2 regions of the Vibrio sp. 1F263 genome follow, and region 1 is predicted to be linked to the other one. Evidence: riboswitches for the same ligand, from Rfam matches in the RefSeq annotation. Region 1 holds a riboswitch; the other holds the start of a gene.
What was found. A riboswitch is a leader RNA that binds a small molecule or an ion and turns the genes downstream of it on or off. The one in region 1 is predicted to bind cobalamin.

Region 1 (10,502 bases):
GTGCAAACAGCTTATTGATATTTACTCTCAATAACTTGTTATTGTAATTGATATTCATTATCATCTTCTTTGTCGAGATACAAGGAAGATGATGATGCCAAACCCAACCAAACCTCAAATGAAGCCGCTTATTCGTAAGTCGCACACCTATGATCAAAAGGCTTCTTCTGATCTCGGGTCAGCACATCAAGAATTCCAAGTACCGACCAATCTTGTTCAACACCTTTGGTTTCGCAGCCGCGAAAGCCTAGCCGATGACGGTCTTGTTTATGACCCTATTGCAGCACAAGCCTGCAAGCGTTGCCAACTCGCACCTGAATGCCTTACCGGTGAACTCGACCAGCAACAACTCCTTTACGCGACACTGACTCAACTTTGTGACTCTCAAGTTCAACAGTTTTTATCTCATAACCCAGATGCCTGGATTATTAACGTGGGAGCAGGGCTCGATACCCGTTTCTACCGTTTAGATAATGGCCGCTGTCATTGGGTTGAGCTAGATGTAACCGAGAACTTAGTTTGGCGACAACGCCTGTTCCACAAGAATGAACGCTACCGTCTAGAGTGTGGCTCGGTGGATGATCTGACCTGGTTGGATGAACTTAATATTCCAGAACAAGCCTCAGTGATGGTGGTGTGTGAACATGCTCTGCTGGATTGCAATGAACAACAGACGGCGAACTTTATTCAGTCTTTGAGCCGTTATTTTACCCACGCACATGCGTGTTTAGTGTTAGCTGGAGATAAAAGCTCTAGTGCTCTGGGGCAAAAGCTCGGTTCTGGAAAATACTCACATGGCTTATCTTCTCCGATAGACAGCGTCCTTAATTGGCTGCCATGGGCTCAGTGGGTAAAAGCGTTTTCTCCACTTGACCAGCAGTGTAATCGTTGGAAATTGTGGCAGCGACTTCTTTGTAAAATCTCTCAGGTCAAAAAGCGTTTAACGCCGCAGTTAGTGCTTGTTAAGTGGTAGTGCTAGCGGTTCTGTTGACAGGTATCTGAATGCTTGCCTCGTTATAGGTATTCGTTATCGATAAAAGGCAAGCACCTCCCCACAACATAGTGAAAGCCCACTCACTAGGTTAAACTATCGCCTCTAATCTAAGAGGTGATCGTGAAGTTATTTAATCCCCAAACTATTTTTCAAACGCTATCCAATCAGGCGATGCACAAAAAAGTGCTGTTACTCGCGATCCCGATGGTTCTTTCTAATATTACGGTTCCACTGTTGGGCTTAGTCGATGCTGCGGTTATCGGTCACTTAGAGCATTCTTGGTATTTAGGTGGTGTGGCGCTGGGTGGCACAATGATCAGCGTGACCTTTTGGCTGCTCGGTTTCTTACGAATGTCGACGACGGGACTGGCCGCGCAATCTTATGGGGCTAACGATGGCAAGCAACTTGGTTTAGTCTTTGTGCAAGGCGTGACCATGGCACTAGGGTTTGCTGGTTTCTTCTTGCTATTGCATAGCTTTGTTGCTGATGCGGTTTTCTCTCTGAGTAGTGCCAGTGACCAAGTGAAACACTATGGTCAGCAATATTTCTCTATCCGAGCATGGAGTGCGCCTGCTGCGTTGACTAACTTTGTGCTGTTAGGTTGGTTACTCGGAACCCAAAATGCCAAAGCACCCATGTGGATGGTGATCATTACTAATATCACCAACATCGTTTTAGATATCGTATTTGTGATTGGCCTCGGCTGGCAAGTGGAAGGCGCAGCATTGGCATCTGTAATGGCTGATTATGCCGGTTTAACATTTGGCCTGATTTGTGTTTACCGAATCTGGGTGAAGAAGCAGTTACCATCGCCATGGGAGCTGCTTAAGAAAACCAGCCAAGGTTTGAGTCGTTTCGTAAAACTGAATCGCGATATCTTCCTTCGTTCACTATGCCTACAAGCGACTTTCACTTTCATGACCTTCCAAGGTGCAAGCTTTGGCGATGATGTTGTTGCGGCCAATGCAGTGTTGATGAGTTTCTTGATGATCATCTCTTATGGGATGGATGGTTTTGCTTACGCAATGGAAGCGATGGTCGGTAAAGCGATAGGCGCGAAAGATAAAGATGAATTAAATCAGTCGTTGATTGGTACCTTTTTCTGGAGCTTCAATATTTGTTTGGTTCTAACCATAGTGTTCGCGATCGCTGGGTCTAATCTAATTAATATGATCACCACCATCCCAGATGTAAAAAGCCAAGCTGAGGTGTATCTGCCTTGGTTGATCGCAATGCCACTGGTTTCAATGTGGTGCTTCTTGCTGGACGGTATCTTCGTGGGCGCAACCAAAGGCAAAGATATGCGTAACAGTATGTTTGTTGCGACCTGCAGTTTCTTCGTAATTTTCTACTTAGCATCAGGTTTTGATAACCATGCGCTGTGGCTAGCAATGTTGAGCTTTATGGCGATGCGTGGGATTGGTCTTGGTGTTTTATTTGTTTCTCAGTGGAAGAAAGGAGAGTTTCTCGCTTAGCTTGCATAGCTTAGTTCAGGGAACAAAAAATAAAAACAGCAAGCTCATGGCTTGCTGTTTATGTATTTGGCCTACAGGTGGTCAAATAGTCCTGTTGGTTCTTTGTTTAGAACAAACGGTTAAGTCCGTTAAGCGCTGCGACGCGATACGCCTCGGCCATCGTCGGATAGTTAAAGGTAGTATTCACAAAGTATTCGATGGTGTTTGCTTCACCTTTTTGTTCCATGATCGCCTGACCAATGTGAATGATTTCAGCGGCACGTTCACCAAACACGTGGATACCTAAAATCTCTTTAGTTTCACGATGGAAAAGTATCTTCAAGCTACCAATATCTTTACCTGCAATTTGAGCGCGAGCTAAGTGCTTGAATGAAGAACGTCCCACTTCATACGGTACTTTAGCTGCAGTAAGCTCTTGCTCGGTTTTACCGACAGAGCTGATCTCAGGAATGGTGTAGATACCTGTTGGGATGTCTTCGATAAGGTGTCGTTCTGCTTCACCTTTCACCACGGCTTGGGCCACAAATCGACCTTGGTCATAAGCAGCACTTGCTAGGCTAGGATACCCAATCACATCACCGACAGCGTAAACATGTTCAACACTGGTTTGGTAGTTGCTGTTGACTGATACTTGTCCACGAGAGTCCGCTTCTAAGCCAACCGCACCAAGGTTCAGTTTATCAGTATTACCCGTTCGACCATTGGCATACAGTAGGCAATCGGCACGCATTTTTTTACCTGACTCTAGATGAATGATTACACCATCATCTGTTCCTTCAATTTTCTCAAAGGTCTCATCGTTACGAATAACAACACCACTGTTCCAGAAGTGGTAAGAAAGTGCATCTGAGGTTTCGTTATCTAAGAAGGACAACAGGCGATCGCGAGTATTAATGAGATCGGTTTTAACGCCTAAACCGCGAAATATAGAGGCATATTCACAGCCGATAACACCAGCACCATAGATGATGATGTGTTGTGGGTCGTGTTTCAGAGAAAGAATCGAATCACTGTCGTAGACACGTTCATGCATGAAGTCGACGTTGTCTGGCTGATAAGGACGAGAACCTGTCGCGATAACAAATTTGTCTGCGCTGTAGTGTTCTTCAGTACCGTCGCTTTGCATTACGGAGATCGTGTGGGTATCGATAAAACGTGCAGTACCGAAGACTAACGTGCATTGGTTGCGATCGTAGAAACCTTGGCGCAAGCGAGTCTGTTTGTCGATGACCGATTTAGCATGCCCCAGAATATTGGAAAATGTTGAGTGGATACTTTTATTGTTCTGACAAAACAGAGGGTTACTGTTGAATTCAATAATACGACTAACGGCATGACGCAGTGCTTTGGAAGGAATGGTCCCCCAGTGGGTACAACCACCACCAACGCTGCTCTCTTTTTCAATGATAGCAACGTTCAACCCGGCTTTGGTTAATCCCATCGCTGCCCCTTCTCCTCCGGGGCCACTACCAATTACGATTACATCAAAGTGGTTGGAGTGCGACATAGATATCTTCCTTGTTATATTTGATTAACATTGCTTTAGCGAGATTTTAACTGATTCTGTTCTTGGGTACATGAAAAGGGCATCAGAGAGTCGGTGAGATCACGTCATGCTACTGAAAAAATAATATTTGGTATGTCGTATGTCTCCAAATGACGGTGCGGATATTGAAATGTTTTCTTTGAACGTATTTACTTCGATACGTGAACAAAGAGGTGTGTTTAGTGTCTTATATAACCAGAGTGCCTTATATAAGTAAGTGATTCGCGTTATATTGAATAGAGTATTAGACATGCCTGTTTAGGCTGTAAAAGAAGATGTTGATAAAGTATGAAACCAATGGGCATTCGCGCACAGCAAAAAGAAAAGACTCGTCGTAGCTTAATCGATGCGGCATTCAGCCAACTCAGTGCCGATCGTAGTTTTTCTAATCTAAGCTTGAGAGAAGTCGCTCGTGAGGCTGGAATAGCTCCGACTTCCTTTTATCGCCATTTCAAAGACATGGATGAGCTTGGCTTAACCATGGTCGATGAAGGTGGCTTATTGTTGCGTCAGTTGATGCGTCAAGCTAGGCAACGCATAGTAAAAGAAGGCAGCGTGATTCGCACATCGGTTGAAACCTTTATGGAATTCATTGAAAGCAGCCCAAACGTATTCAGACTGTTATTGCGGGAGCGCTCAGGAACTTCATTTGAGTTTCGTGCAGCGGTAGCTCGTGAGATACAGCATTTCTCTGCTGAGTTAACCGAATATTTAATCACAACAGGAATGACAAGAGACGAAGCTTTTACTCAAGCGGAAGCCTCCGTCATCTTGGTTTTTAACTCAGGGGCAGAAGCATTAGATTTAGATCGACGTCAGCGAGATGAATTGGCTGAGCGTTTGATCATGCAATTGCGAATGATGGCCAAAGGAGCTTTTTGGTATCGTAAAGAACGTGAACGTAACCGATTAAAAGGCGGGATTGAATAATGTCGAATGAAAATAATACTGTAAACCATGGTTCTGAAAGAAAGACACTCGTACTTGCTGTTGTAGCAGGTGTGTGTGGTGATGCACTGTTATCTTGGGTAACAATGAGCGAAGTGGGCTTCTCTATTTTCCCGCTGATTGCTTTAGTGCTGGCTGTACAAGCGCTATACCAAGAATACCTAACAAATCCAGTATCTGAAGATATTCCGTTAGTGGGTTTAGCTTGTTTCTTTGTAGGTGCATTTGGCCACTCGGCTTTTGTGAAAGCACAACACCCTGATGCAGGTTCAAACTTCTTTGCGATTATCGTCGCGATGCTACTGCTCGCTTGGGTAGGTAAGAAGCTAGGCTTTATCGGTAAAACCGCTTAAACCAATCTATAAATAAAAAAACGAGCCAATTGGCTCGTTTTTTTGTATCTGCTGCTTAGCTTAGCTTTAACCTCGACCTAGAGAGCGAGGCTTACGCTTTACGCTCTAGGAACACACCTGCTTCCATATGGTGTGTGTAAGGGAACTGGTCAAATAGAGCAAAACGAGTGATGTCGTGTGTTTCGCTTAGAATGTTTAGGTTCTCTTTCAATGTCTCAGGGTTACAAGAGATGTACATGATGCGCTCGTAGCCTTGAACCATCTTACAAGTGTCAACATCCATACCTGAACGCGGTGGATCAACAAAGATAGTGTTGCAGTTGTAGCTCTTAAGATCGATGTTCGCTTGCTGTAGACGACGGAATTCACGCTTGCCTTCCATTGCTACGGTAAAATCTTCCGCAGACATGCGGATGATCTGAACATTTTCAATCTTGTTGGCTGCGATGTTGTATTGCGCAGATTCTACTGACGGCTTCGCTAGTTCTGTTGCCAGTACACGTTCGAAGTTCTGTGCCAGTGCTAGTGAGAAGTTACCGTTACCACAGTAAAGTTCAAGCAAGTCGCCTTTGCTGTCTTGAGTGCAGTCGACTGCCCACTCCAACATTTTTTCTGCTACTTTACCGTTTGGTTGAGTAAAGCTGTTCTCAACTTGCTGGTAGATGTAGCTATCACCATTCACATCTAGCTTTTCAATAACGTAGTCGCGGTCCAGTACGATTTTCATCTTACGCGCACGGCCGATCAGGTTTAGGTTAAAACCTTCATCGTTTAATTGCTGCTTAAGTGCTTTAGCATCTTGAATCCACTGCTCACCTAGTTGGCGGTGGTAAAGCAGTGACACCAAAATCTCGCCGCTTAATGTAGAAAGGAAGTCTACTTGGAATAGTTTGTGGCGTAGAGAGTGGTTGTCCTTCATTGCATCCGTTAATAGAGGCATTAGGTCGTTGATAAGACGGCTAGCAGCAGGGAACTGGTCTACGCGGTACTTTTCTTTGGTCTCTTGATTGAACATGACGTAATACATATCGTCACCTTCATGCCACACGCGGAACTCTGCACGCATACGATAGTGTTGTTCTGGAGATTCATACACTTCCAGCTCAGGCACATTATATTCTGAGAACATTTCAGTAAGACGCTCAGTCTTTTCTGCCAGTTGTTCTTGGTAGCGTTGCGGGTTTACTTCTAAATTCGCCATTGTTATGCCTTTTGCTATCGTGCTTTTAAATCAAGAGCGCAGATTTTATTCAATCACAGGCGCTTGTCCAGTGTTGAGAGCCATTCAGTCTAAATAGACGACGAAAACTATAGCTTATAACTATCTTAGACTAGACAAATGATTCATAGGTCAATACTATTTCCGGCAAGCTGGTGCCATGTGGATGTATAGATGGCTGAAGAGGGAATCTGGTGAAAATCCAGAACTGACGCGCAGCGGTAAAAGAGAACGAGTATTCATAGACACTGCAAATAGCATTTTGTGGGAAGTCGAATATTAGGTAACCGAAAGGTTGTGCTCTTAAGTCCGAATACCTGCCAGCGGCCAAACCATAAAATGTGGTTTGGTAGGACTTTACGCGATTTAGGATCACAACATGAACAAATCCCTTTTAGCGGTTGCTGTAGCATCGCTGCTTTCACCTATCTCCAATTTACACGCACAAGAAGCATCTGCTGACGAAACCATGGTCGTTACGGCTAACCGTTTTGAGCAAAGCACTCAAAGTACAACGTTACCTGTTGTAGTTGTTACTCGAGCAGAGATTGAAGCGATTCAAGCTAATGATATTTACGAAGTACTACGTCGTTTACCTGGTATTCAGGTAGCGAGCAACGGCGGTTACGGACAAAAGCAGAGTGTTTTTGTTAGAGGTACTAACTCTGACCACATCTTAGTACTTATTGATGGCGTAAAAACAGCAAGTGCAACATCAGGAGGAGCAAATTTTGCTGCTATTCCACTAGTTGGTGTTCAGCGCATTGAGTTTGTGCGTGGTCCTCGAGCAGCAATTTATGGAGCCGATGCGATTGGTGGTGTAATTAATATTATTACAGACACATCAAGTTCAGAAGCAAAAGTTAGCGTAGGGTTTGGATCTGATTCATACAAAAAAGGCAGTGTGGCAGTGTCTGGTAATATTACAGACTCGACAAGTGGTTCTGTAGCTGTAAAGCGAGCAGAGACTGATGGGTTTTCTGTTCAAAACTCAGCTGGTGATCAAGACGCAGATGGACATGAAGTGACTGAGCTAGCACTTGCGATAACTCATAAGCTGAATGACGAGTTTAAGCTTAAGTTTAATTCTACTTACTCGGATGGTGAAACAGAGTACGATCCGAAAAATGCTACAAAAGATCAGACACTTTACAGTGCAATTGGCCGTCTTAGTTATACTGGAGAAACGTTGTCGAGCAACTTTTCTTTAAGTAAAGCTCAAGATTCTAGTAAAGATTATTACTACAAAAGTACTTATCAAACGGACCACCAGGCCGTTGCTTTCACAAATTTATTCACTGTGAACAATGAAGTTTCTATTGGTGCGGGTCTTGATTGGTCTAAAGATGACGTATCAGAGTCCTCAAAAGACTATGCCGAGAAATCTCGTACGAATAACTCGCTATATGTTAGTGGCTTTTATGACAACCAAGCCGTACAAGCTGAATTAGCTTTACGCGGTGACGATAACCAACGCTACGGCAAGAATACTACATGGCAAGCGGGTTTAGGATATTGGTTAGCAGCTAATTATCGCGTGACGGCTAATGCTGGTACGGCATTTAAAGCACCGACATTTAATCAACTATATTGGCCGGGCTCAGGTGTTCCAACCTTGAAACCTGAAGAGTCAAAAAACTATGAAGTCGCGTTCGAAGCCCATCAATCATTGGTTGATTGGAGAGTATCGGCTTACAAAAATGATATTAAAAACATGATAGTTGGATGGCCTTCAAAAAACATTGGTGTCGCTGAAATTAAAGGCTTAGAGCTATCGGGAGAATTCGATACAGGCAGTTTTTCTCACCAAGTTAGCCTTGACTTTATGGACCCGACAGATAAAAGCGATGGGTCTCAACTTTTACGTAGAGCGAAACAAAATGCTAAGTGGAACGTGACGTATTTTGCGGACAACTGGCAGGCGGACTTGAGCTATTTATATCAAGGTAAACGTATGGATAGCGGCAATGCTGAGTTAGATGAGTACTCGCTAGTAGATATAGCTGCGAGCTACTTTGTGACGGATCATTTCACAATGAGAGGGCGTATTGCTAACCTTTTTGATAAAGATTACACGTTAGCCAAAGGGTATGAAACACAAGAAAGAAGTTTCTTTATAAACGCTGACTACCAGTTCTAATTAACAACTAAACCGCCTTCGGGCGGTTTTTTCTTATTGGATATATCAATGAAAAAGAAAGTCGTCATAAGTTGGTCATCAGGTAAAGACTCTACGTTAACGTTAGAGCGGCTACTTGAAAGCACCGAGTATGAAGTTGTTGCTCTGTATACTACGTATGTTGGAGATGAAGTTCCTTTCCAGGTAACTCCTATTGAGGTAGTTGCAATGCAAGCTCGATTGGTCGGTTTACCATTAATCATGATTGAGCTACCGGAAGTCTTCCCAAGTAATGAGGTTTACCAAAGTACGATTGTCTCGGCACTTAAAGATTCTAGCTTATCAATCGATGCGGTCGCGTTTGGAGATATGTTCTGTAATGGCATTGCCGATTACCGAAGAAGTTATATAGAGCCAGCTGGTTGGGAGTGTGTGTTTCCCTTAATGGGAGAGAGCAGTCAGGCACTTGCGAGTGAAATAATAGAGAGAGGAATCGAAACCTTTCTCGTCACGGTCGATACCGATGTATTAGACATGAGCTATTGCGGGAAAGAATACACGCTTGAGCTAATCGGCAGTTTACCGAGTCACGTCGACCCATGCGGCGAAGATGGTGAGTTTCATACTTTAGTCACGTCAGCGCCATGCTTTAAAGGAAAGCTTAAGATAGAGCTGGAAAATGTAGAGCAGGGTGAGCGCTTTGTGCATCAACGCTACCGAGCTTGCATTATGTAGAGTGATGATTGGCGAAAACTAAGTGAAGGGGTATCATTGCAGCGGAACTTATTACAGGTAATGGTTGTGTCGGAAAGCATACAAAAAAACATATTGATCTTTGATTCTGGAGTTGGCGGCCTGTCCGTATATAAAGAGATAAGCCAGTTACTACCGAATCATAACTATACTTATGTATTCGATAACGAGGCTTACCCATACGGTGAGCTAGACCAGCAAGTCCTTATCCACAGAGTTCAAAGCATCGTCGCCAGTTTTGTGGCTAGCCACGCTATTGATATTGTGGTGATAGCCTGCAATACAGCAAGTACAATTGTGTTGCCTACACTAAGGGCAAATAACCCAATCCCTATTGTCGGGGTTGTTCCGGCAATCAAGCCTGCATCGCTACTTGCCAATAAAGCCATTGGTCTTATTGCGACACCCGCAACGATTACTCGTGAATACACACACGAGCTCATCAAAAACTTCTCTAGTAATAAAAGAGTTGAGCTTTTAGGTTCGACTCAGCTGGTGGATATGGCCGAAGATAAACTTAGAGGTGAGGCGATTAACCTTGAAGAGCTGCAGCAAATCCTTCAACCAATGATCAACACAATTGATGTGGCTGTTTTAGGGTGTACTCATTTCCCACTGATCAAATCAGAGATTCAGCAAGTGCTAGGTAAAAACGTGATGTTGATTGATTCAGGTAAGGCTATTGCTAAGCGGGTTCAAGATTTATTGGATTTAGAGAGCAGTACTGAAGAAGGGGGAGTGCGTGAGGCTTTTTGTAGTGCACTTCCTAAAAAAGAAAGTGCACTAAATAGTATGCTGAAGCAGTTAGGGTTTAGCTCAGTTCAGCTTCGTCCGTTTCTGGATGTTTAGGATCGTTTGCAACGCGTACTTTTAAAGTACGTTGCATGTAATCTTTATCGTTAAGTTCTGAAATAGCATGATTCACATCATTACTTGCCATAACAACAAATCCAAAACCTCTTCTTTTACCAGTACGTTTGTCTTTCATTAAACGTACAGCAAATACTTCACCATATTCAGAGAACAATTCACGTACATGTGATTCATTCGCCTTGTATGGAAGGTTACCTACATAAAGTGTTTTTGTTGAAGCC
Region 2 (10,502 bases), on a different contig from region 1:
TTTTCTCTGAGTTTAGGCAGCGTTCAGCTATCTTTTGCACAAGTCGCTACGATTTTTTCAGCGGCGATGAGTCAACAGATCGACTCACCGATAGATCAAGTGGTACTGCACCTGCGCTTACCTAGAACAATCATCGCTATTATTTGCGGTGCTGGGTTAGGTATTGTTGGGGCGTTATTACAAACCGTGACAAAAAACGATCTTGCCGACCCTTTCATTTTTGGATTGTCATCCGGTGCCGCAACTGGAGCAGTCTTTGTGATTACAGTCATCGGCAGCGCTATCGGCATTTGGACACTTCCACTCGCCGCTTTTATCGGTGGAATAATCTCGGCTTCGGCAGTGCTATTTCTAGTCAGAAAAGTGGATGGGCAAGCGTCTTCTCAAATTGTTTTAGCCGGGTTGGCTATTTCATTTTTATTTACAGCCTTGACTAACTTCTTGGTCTTCCATGGTGATCAACGCGCTGCCCATTCGATTCTATTTTGGTCGCTAGGAGGCCTAGGAAACGCACGCTGGGACAATGTGCTAATTGTGCTTGCTGGACTTATCGCCTTGATAGCCCTAGGTATATTAAAACATCGCCAGTTAGATTGTTTACTTGCAGGAGACGACGTAGCACAAACCATGGGCGTAGACACAAAACGCCTGCAAAGCGGTGTCTTTATTGTCTGCGCTTTTGCAACGGCATGTTTTGTTTCTATCATCGGAGTTGTCGGATTTATTGGCTTGATGGTTCCTCATATCGCGAAGAAAATCATCGGCCCATTACACAAAAAATTACTCATCACTTCAGGGCTGATTGGGGCTTTGCTTATGCTATTAAGTGATATTTTGGCGAGAACCTTAGTTGCTCCTCAAGAACTGCCTCTTGGTGTTGTCACCACCGCGTTTGGCGCACTATTCATTGTTTCCATTTTGATGGAGAAAAGTAATGAAAGCTGAACGCTTCACCATCATTGCGATTCGTCATGGCGAAACCGAATGGAATCGAATAGGCAAAGCACAGAATCAACTGGATAGCCCTCTGACAATGAAAGGCAAACGACAGATGCATAACGTCGGTCGTTATCTTGCAACTCAAAAATCATTGACCCTCAATGCTATTTACACCAGTCAATTAGGCCGTGCTATTTCCAGTGCCAAAACCATCGCACGCTACCTGAAAGTGCCGGTCATTTCTCAAATGGAGCTCAGTGAGTTCGATTCAGAACAGCAACGAAGAACAATGGCGATTCAGTGGATCCAACGAGTTTCTCGTCACCACAACAATGAGAACCCTATTTTGCTGCTCGGACATGGTGACTGGATAAAAACATTAGCCAGTATAGGGACGTCAAAGCAAATCATAGAAACACCAAACAACGGAGAAATCCTCAGGATATATATCGAAGTATAACGTCACATCAGGGAATCAGGTGTAACTCCTGAACTGTACCCGCAGCTGTAAGCGATGAGCCCTTTACAAGCCACTGAGTCACACGACTTGGGAAGGAGTAAAGCGCAATGAGAACCTCAACATCGTAAGTCAGAATACCTGGACACACATGAATATCGAGCGGGAAAACTCAACACCATCCATACCTTGTCTAACAAGGGAACGCTCTGTATTCGTCAATACCTAAAACGTAAATGAAGAATACTGTGGTCACAAAAGTTAAACGATCCAAAAATAAGTCCGATCTCCGCAGTGGGTTTACCACCGGAGCGTGCGCAGCTGCAGCAAGCAGAGCGGCAGTTCAAACACTATTAACCGGACAAAAGCCTGACTATATCTCCATTACTCTACCTAATGGTGAGCCCGCTACGTTTAAGGTCGCGTTTATCCAAACATCCAACGATGCGGTGACCGCCAGCATTGTTAAAGATGCAGGGGACGATCCTGATTGTACCCACGAAGCCCATATTCAGAGTATTGCCCGCTGGCATTCAGAGCCCGGTTTTCACATCGATGGGGGTGTTGGCGTAGCTCGTGTGACTCTACCCGGATTAGAACTTCCCGTCGGTCAGGCGGCGATTAATCCCGTTCCTCGAAAAAACATTCTCGATATGGTGACTTTGGAATGGAACCAAGCGACCAGTCAACAGAAAAAACACGTCGGTATATCACTGGAAATTTGCGTCCCAGATGGAGAAGAGCGAGCCAAGGAAACCATTGGGCCAAGACTCGGTTTAATCGGTGGTATTTCCATTCTCGGGACACGCGGAACGGTAAAACCCTACTCCACTTCAGCGTTTTCAGCATCAGTGCGTCAATCGGTACAAATAGCGAAACAAAATGGCCAAAACCACTTGGTTCTCACGACAGGATCTCGAACCGAAAAATCAGCGATGGCCATGCTACCAAGTTATGACTCGATGTGTTTTATCCAAGCGGGTGATTTTGTTGGGGTCGGACTGCGCGCAGCAAAACGTTATCAAGTAAGCAAAATCACCGTCGTCGCCATGATAGGCAAACTCGGCAAGATGGTCGCTGGGCACATGATGACTCACGTATCCGGTAAAGCTATCGACTTTTCATTGCTGGCCGACTTCGCCATTCAATCGGGTGCATCGAGTGAGTTTACCGAAGCTGTTAGCCAAGCCAACACAGGCCGCCACGTACTCGACACATGGAAAGAAGCCCAATCGGGCAAAGAGATTCCCAATTACGACTTTCTTACCTTGCTCTGCAAACAAGCTGCAGAGCACGCTGCTGTGTATGTCAAACATCACGTCAGCATTGAATTCAAATTGATCGATTTCAACGGCGATCTATTAGCAGAACATCTCTGCTCAAAAGGAAGTGATACCAACACTCACTTTCATGATGAATAAGCATGAACAAGGAAAACTCCATGACTAACGATATGCGTCAAATGACCAAGCAAGGCCGTCAAATTGAAAGTGACTCCTTCTCTATCATCGATGAAGAAATAGAAACTCTCCATGGGGGACATAACTTCAATCAAGGTGAATGGAATGTGGTTCGTCGTGCCATTCATACTACGGGTGATTTTGAATACGCTAAATTATATCAATTCAGCGACAACGCGATTGAGTCTGCCATTACCGCTTTAAAAAATGGTGCCAACATCATTACCGATGTCAGCATGATCGTGACAGGTTTAAACCAAACTCGCCTCAACGCTTACGGCAATAAAGCACAGTGCTTCATTAGTCATCCAGACGTCATTAGCACGGCCAAAGAGACAGGAGAAACACGTGCTATTCACTCAATGCGTTATGCCCGCGATAACGGCCTACTCGACGGCTCTATCATAGGTGTAGGCAATGCGCCTACCGCATTACTTGAGCTATTGCGCATGATAGAAGCAGGCGAAGCAAAACCTGCATTGATCATTGGCATTCCTGTTGGTTTCGTAAAAGCAGATGAATCGAAGCAAGCATTAACTGAACAAAACACAGTGCCTTACATTGCCAGCCTAGGCCGTAAAGGTGGCAGCCCGTTAGTGGTATCGACTATTCACGCCCTACTTGCTGAGTCAGTAAAATGAACAATGTAAGTACTCACTCTCAGCTTATCGATTGCTATCAATCGGCTATCACGGTAGTCGGAGTACCCGAAGATGGGTGTTTAAGCCTAACCAGTCGAGCTGTTAATGCAGTTGAATCTGCACGCGTTGTTGCAGGTAACGACCGACTATTGGATTGGTTTCCCCAATTCAAAGGTCAACGCTTATCGATGCAAGAAGGCTATCTATCTTGGTTCGCTAAGTTGCTTGATGAATGCGAGGAAGGCGGCGTCGTCGTATTAGCTTCTGGCGACCCATTGTTCTTTGGCATCGGCGAATCGTTATTAAAAAAACTGCCTAATGATGAAGTACGCTTTATTCCCTCCCCTTGTTCAATGCAACTCGCTTGCAGCCGAGTCGGCATTGCATGGCAAGAAACCAAAGCAATTTCACTACATGGAAGAAAGCAGCATTACGATGGCATTAAAGGTATCGCAAGCCAAATGCAATGGGGAACTAGCTACTGCTTGCTAACCGATGTTCAAAACAACCCAGCTCGTATTGCGAAACACTTAGTCGAATTTAATCAACAAGGTTGGACGGCTTGGGTATGTGAGAACTTAGGTGGCACCGACGAAAAGATAAGCCAGTGGACTCTCGAAGACCTCGCACTAAAACGTTCCGACGACTTCTCTACGCTCAATGTAATGGTACTGCACCGACCGCTACCTCATGCGTGGGGTGAATTGGGCCAATACGCCAACGATGATGACTTCATGAAGCGCATGCCTAAGCGCGGCTTAATTACCAAACAGCCCGTTCGTCACTTAGCGTTAGCAAGTATGCGTATTCAGCCAAGATCTGTGGTGTGGGATATAGGCACAGGCTCAGGTTCTATTGCGATAGAAGCCGCTAAACAGTGCTATCAAGGACAAGTCTTCACCATTGAATCAAACCAAGAATGTTATGAGTCGGTCGAGGCTAACTTTAGAGCGCACGGTACCGACAACGTACAACTGATTCGAGATAAAGCCCCAATGCAGCTCGACACCTTGCCTCAGCCAGACAGTATTTTTATTGGTGGAAGCCGCGGCAACATGCACACCATTTTAGATTTCTGTTGGTCAGCAATAAAACCGGGAGGCGTCGTGATCGGTTCTGCAGTGACTGTCGATTCAGTTTGCGAACTTCATCAATGGAGTAAAGACAGCGATGCTCCGACACAGGTTCAACTGGTCTCTATATCAACAGGCGTACCACTCGCTCACTACACCCGTTATCAATCAGAAAATCCGATTCACTTATTTATTTTTACCAAGCCGTTTATTCAGAAATAAGCGCTTAATTTTTTAATTAAGCGCCACTCAACATATTAAATAAAAACAAAATTAGAGAAAGCACAGATGAAATTAGGAACTATGTACGCAATTGGTGTCGGCACTGGAGACCCAGAATTATTAACACTTAAAGCTCACCGACTACTTAGCACCGTCGACATTGTCGCGTTTCCAGAAAAAGACGCGGGCAGTAACCACTCTTTTGCTCAACAAATTGCAGCGGGTTCTGTTAGCCCTGAAAGCATGAAAGGCGAATACCTATTTTTGCATTTCCCAATGACGCGTGACCCAAGCATCAACGTTCCTGCATGGCGTAAAGCCGCCGTCACAATTGTTGAACTATTAAAACAAGGTAAAGACGTGGCATTTGCAACCGAAGGTGATCCATCGGTTTACAGCACATGGGCATACATCCAAGAAGAACTGACAGAGCTACTTCCTGAACTTGATCCGGTGATCATTCCGGGTATCACTTCAGTTACCGCTATTCCATCACAAACAAAAATTCCACTTGCTGACGGTCAGGAGCGTTTTTGTGTTGTACCTGCGACATGGGGTATCGAGTGTTTAGAAAAGCTAGTCGAAGATTTTGACACCATCATGTTAATCAAAGCAGGTCGCGTTATCCCTAAGCTGATCACTCAACTTGAGTCGATGAATATGTTGGATTGTGCAACCTACGTGTCGCATGCCACCACAGAGAAACAAGAGCTTTACTCTGACCTACGTGATGTACCGAATGAAAACCGTTACTTCTCTATGGTTCAGCTTTCTGTTCGCGCTCGTCGTGGCGTATTACGTGGCACCAATGAATCAAAGAAATGTGCCGTTCTTGATGGTGGTAAAGCTGATAGTGGTAAAGATGACATCGATAAAACTAATGGCGGTAAAGCGTAATGAAAATAGCCATTTATGCCATCACGCTACACGGAGCAAGGCAAGCCAAACGCTTAGCTAAAACGTTTCCGTTTGCTGATGTCTTTATTGCACCAGTTGGACAAGAAGAATACCCAGAAGCCGATGAGTTAACCCTGCCGCTTTCTGGTTTTCTTCCTCCTCAATTTAAGCAATATGATCACCATATCTGCTTTTTTGCTGCGGGTATTGTCAGCCGAATGATCGGCCCTTTGCTAGAAGACAAACGCACCGACCCCGGCGTGATCTGCATTGACGATCACGGCCAATTCGTGATCCCTATGCTATCTGGTCATCGCGGTGGCGCAAATGGGATCGCGTTACAAGTCTCACAAGCACTCAACGCGACTCCTGTAATCACCACCGCTTCTGACGCTGCCGGCAGTTTGTCGGTTGATATGCTCGGATCGCCATTTGGTTGGACACTTGATCCACAATGCGAACCCGCGATCACCGCCACCAGCGCAGCAGTTGTAAATGAAAAACGCATTCTAATAGTGCAGCACGCTGGCGAACAGAACTGGTGGCAGAACAAACGTTCCATGCCAAGACACATCATGACCCACCCAGCACTAAGCGATACAGACCTTTCTCAAATCAGTACTGATGATTGGGATGGTTTAGTTCTGATTTCAGATGAAGCACAACCAAAAGGTTACGCCGACTTAAAAAATAAAACCGTACTGTGGCGACCAAAATCGCTTGTGCTTGGAATAGGCTGTGACCGCAATACTCCTTTGCATGTATTGAAAGCAGGTATCGATGTTTTCCTGACTGAATATAACCTAGCAAAAGCCAGTGTTTCAGCTTTCGCCAGTATCGCTTTAAAAGCGGATGAAAAAGGTATTTTAGAACTCTCGTCTGAAAGCCAAATTCCTTTCCACACTTATTCAGCCGAGCAACTCGACGGCGTTGAAGGGATTGAAAACCCATCAGAATACGTAAAAAAAATTACGGGCGTATCATCGGTTTCTGAAGCAGCCGCGCTAAAGCACGGTCAGCGAGATCAACTATTGGTACCTAAGTGGAAGTTCAAACAAGACGGTTTCAACATGACTTTATCTTGTACTCGCATCGAATACGATGAACCCCTCGCCAAGAAGAAGTGGAAAAACTGGCTAGATGAAAACGTCAAAATCAACCTTCACGGTAATGAAGTGGTAGATGGTTTTCAGTGTAAGCCTAAGCATGTCGATTTAAACCGCCCGATGCTCTACCACCGCCATCACGTATTGCTATGTGAAGGTGGCCGCTGCGCGAAAGAAGGCAGTAAAAACCTTGCACACGATCTTAGACAGGTACTTAAAGCGCTCAATTTTTCCGACGGTGAACAGCGCATCAAGATAAGCCGTACACACTGTGCGGGCACCTGCAGAAACCGCGCTGCAATGGTGATTTACGAACGTTTACTAGAACATGAAACACCTGTTAACAACGGGCTTTGGATTCGAGGTATCGAAGAATTTACCGAGCAAGACTGGAAAGATTTGTTCACAAATCTAGTCGAGCGGAAATCATTAAAAGCTTATTTAGATCCTAAGTTTATCGCACCAATTGAAAATGCAGACGGCACCACTGAGCTTTAGAAACCGCTTAGTTTTAAGAACCACTGAACTTTAGGTATCACTGAGCTTTAGGAACATAGTAGGCCAAATACTTTGCAAGCTATGAACATGATATTTCAAAGCTCACTTTAACCTCATTACCAACATGAGATAACCCGTTTATCTTGTGATATAGATTTGATAAGGACAGCGACAATTATGAAACGACTTCGTCATTATAACCAAGGCACAGCCATTGTACTGAGCTGCTTTGGTAGCGTTGTAGAACAACAACGTTATGAAACTCTAGCAGAGCGCGTACGTCAAAGTTACCCAGATGTGCCAGTGCGTATCGCCACCAGCTCAAAGATGGTGATCAAGAAGCTGGCTCGTAAAGACACGCCATGTTTCAGCCTACCTCAGGTACTCGCCGATCTAGACACTCAAGGTTACGAACGCATTTTGATTGTTTCAGTGTACCTATTCCCTACCGATGAACATCGCTACATGACATCAATAGTTGATGGCTTCAAGCAATTCTCATTGGCGCGCATTGAACAAACACCAGCGATCATGCATCACAGCCAATTAACGACCAATTTGCTTTCGGCTCTCCATGATCGTTTTGCTCCACAAGATCATTTCAACGTGTTCGTTCACCACGGTGCGCCTATGCTAGATAACCCAGGTCACCAATCGATCCATTACTGTGATGATCTACTCGGCAAATTATCGCAACGCAACTTCACTTGCTCGCTCGAAGGCGCATGGCCATTTAAGTTAGTGAAAAATGAAATGGTTCGCCGCATTAAAGAGCAATATACAGGCCAAGGCCGACCGCTTCTTAATCTAGTTCCACTACTGCTTGTATCGGGTAACCACTTCATCAACGATCTTAAAGAAATTAAAGAGATGCTGGCAGAAGACGCTGACGTTCAAGTGGCAGAGCCAATCCAAGGTGACAAGTTCTGCATGCTCGATATGCCAGAACTGTTACAGATTATCGATAAGCAAATTAAAGAAGGCTTAATTCGTTTAGGTGCACCAGAGGAAGAGAAATAATCATGGCAAAACTAACACTGGTAGGCTTAGGGCCTGGCGCAATAGACCTAGTCACACCCGCAGCGCAACAAGCGGTAAAGAATGCAGATGTCGTTGCAGGCTACAAGCCGTATGTAGAATCAATCAGCACACTAATCGACACTCAAGAAGTCATTCAAAGTGGTATGACTCGCGAATGGGACCGCGCTCAAGCCGCAGTAGAAGAAGCAGCAAAAGGTCGAGAAGTCGTATTGGTATGTTCTGGGGATTCTGGCATGTACGCGATGGCGCCTTTAGTGCTTGAATTATTGGAGCAAAACGCAGAATTAAACGCACAAGTTGAACTGGATATTATTCCGGGCATCACCGCGGCTAACGCCTGTGCTTCTTTAGTTGGTGCACCTCTTGGTCACGATAGTTGTACCATTTCTCTGTCTGACTTATTAACGCCTTGGGAAGTGATTACCAAGCGGATTGAAGCCGCGGCAATGGCTGATTTTGCGATTACCTTCTACAACCCTCGCTCTAAAAAGCGAACTCAGCACATTGAAACTGCACGTGAAATCCTTTTGGAACATCGTGACCCAAATACTCCCGTTGCTATCGTGAATGCTGCGTATCGTGATGAGCAAAAAGTCACACTGACAACACTGGCTGAATTTACCAAAGTGGAATTTGGTATGAACGCCGCGGTCGTGATAGGTAACAGCAACAGCTACCGATTTGGTGATTGGATCGTAACACCGCGTGGCTACACCAATAAATATCAACTGAAAGACGGCAAGGTACTAGAAGGTCAAAAACGTGGCCATTCATTAAAAGTGGAACCTAAAACAGAATCAGTGACGGAAGAGGCAAACTAGTATGACGGTATTTTTTATCGGCGCAGGGCCGGGTGACCCAGATTTAATCACAGTGAAAGGCGCACGCTTAGTTGAAGAGTGCCCTGTGATTGTTTACGCAGGCAGTTTAGTGCCAAAAGCCGTCATCGATCGCGCTCACCCTGATGCACTGGTCTATAACTCCGCTGACATGGATCTTGATGATCTAACCAATGTGTACCTAACCGCACACGAAAAAGGTCAAAACGTTGCACGCGTTCAAACTGGCGATCTTTCGATTTACTCGTCTCTTGCAGAACAAACACGTCGCTTGAACGAACTTGGCATTGATTGGAAAGTGGTTCCGGGCGTGTCCTCTTTCCAAGCGAGTGCCGCAGCTCTTGGCCAAGAACTGACGCTACCTGAAAAGTGCCAGACCATTATTCTTAGCCGAGCATCAGGTCGAACGCCTGTTCCTGAAAAAGAGAATCTACGCGCCCTTGCCTCTCACGAAGCAACACTGTGTTTATTTCTTAGTGCAACATTGATTCGTAAAGTGGTTCGTGAATTATCGGATGTTTACCCGCAAGATTGGCCAGTGGCTGTCGTTGAAAAAGCCAGCCACCCTGAACAGCGAATATTCCGTGCTACATTAGGTACAATCGCCCAAATTATGCATGATGAAAATATACGTTCTACCGCGATGATAATCGTCAGTAAAGTGTTGGGCGATAATGACTTTATTGACTCTAAACTCTACGATCCGACCTTCTCACACGCTTGCCGAAAAGCACGTGTCGTTGAAGAGGGTGTCGCTGAAAGTGGAACATTGGAAGACGATAAGAGCGCAGACTAACCTCGCTCATTAGCTGTTGATTGGTTTATGCGTTTATTCATTTTCACTATCCAGTCAGCAGCATTATTTGGCAGATATGATGATCTTTTTTGATTTAAATTTTGGTTATTCAAGTTTAGCGATCGCGCTAATGATGATCGCAGCTTTGATGCTTGATCACTTACTAGGTGAGCCTAAACGATTTCACCCTTTGATCGGTTTTGGCTATGCGGTTGAGAAAATCGAGAAGCTGTTAAACCGAGCCACTAAATTCTCAGGTTTGATCGCATGGATAGCTGCGACTGTTCCATTGTGCTTACTCAGCTTTTGGCTACAACATACGCTAATAAGCATGGGGAACACATTAGGCTTTTGGCTATTTAATATCGTGGTTCTGTATATCGCGATAGGTCAACGTAGCCTGCTTGAGCACGCCCAGTGGATCCACCAGCCACTGAGCCAAGGTGATCTTGATTTAGCGCGAGAGAAAGTTGGTTGGATCGTTAGCCGTAATACTGAAACCATGGATCAACGCCAGATCACGTCATCGACGA

Region 2: another riboswitch for cobalamin. It lies ahead of ACED25_RS10560 (cobalt-precorrin-5B (C(1))-methyltransferase); the one in region 1 lies ahead of ACED25_RS18355 (TonB-dependent receptor domain-containing protein).

What each region holds. Positions count from the first base shown of each region.
Region 1 is NZ_JBGONI010000035.1:590-11,091, reverse strand. It holds gene ACED25_RS18385 (class I SAM-dependent methyltransferase) at 95-973, shown strand; gene dinF (MATE family efflux transporter DinF) at 1,115-2,470, shown strand; gene sthA (Si-specific NAD(P)(+) transhydrogenase) at 2,577-3,977, opposite strand; gene fabR (HTH-type transcriptional repressor FabR) at 4,305-4,946, shown strand; gene ACED25_RS18365 (YijD family membrane protein) at 4,946-5,317, shown strand; gene trmA (tRNA (uridine(54)-C5)-methyltransferase TrmA) at 5,409-6,518, opposite strand; cobalamin riboswitch at 6,673-6,876, shown strand; gene ACED25_RS18355 (TonB-dependent receptor domain-containing protein) at 6,916-8,676, shown strand; gene ACED25_RS18350 (ATPase) at 8,725-9,390, shown strand; gene murI (glutamate racemase) at 9,451-10,257, shown strand; gene ACED25_RS18340 (RNA recognition motif domain-containing protein) at 10,220-10,502, opposite strand, start outside.
Region 2 is NZ_JBGONI010000012.1:82,038-92,539, forward strand. It holds gene ACED25_RS10550 (iron ABC transporter permease) at 1-945, shown strand, start outside; gene ACED25_RS10555 (phosphoglycerate mutase family protein) at 935-1,399, shown strand; cobalamin riboswitch at 1,369-1,560, shown strand; gene ACED25_RS10560 (cobalt-precorrin-5B (C(1))-methyltransferase) at 1,633-2,817, shown strand; gene ACED25_RS10565 (precorrin-8X methylmutase) at 2,838-3,497, shown strand; gene cbiE (precorrin-6y C5,15-methyltransferase (decarboxylating) subunit CbiE) at 3,494-4,792, shown strand; gene cobI (precorrin-2 C(20)-methyltransferase) at 4,859-5,689, shown strand; gene ACED25_RS10580 (cobalamin biosynthesis protein) at 5,689-7,293, shown strand; gene ACED25_RS10585 (sirohydrochlorin cobaltochelatase) at 7,471-8,313, shown strand; gene cobJ (precorrin-3B C(17)-methyltransferase) at 8,316-9,155, shown strand; gene cobM (precorrin-4 C(11)-methyltransferase) at 9,157-9,969, shown strand; gene cbiB (adenosylcobinamide-phosphate synthase CbiB) at 10,046-10,502, shown strand, end outside.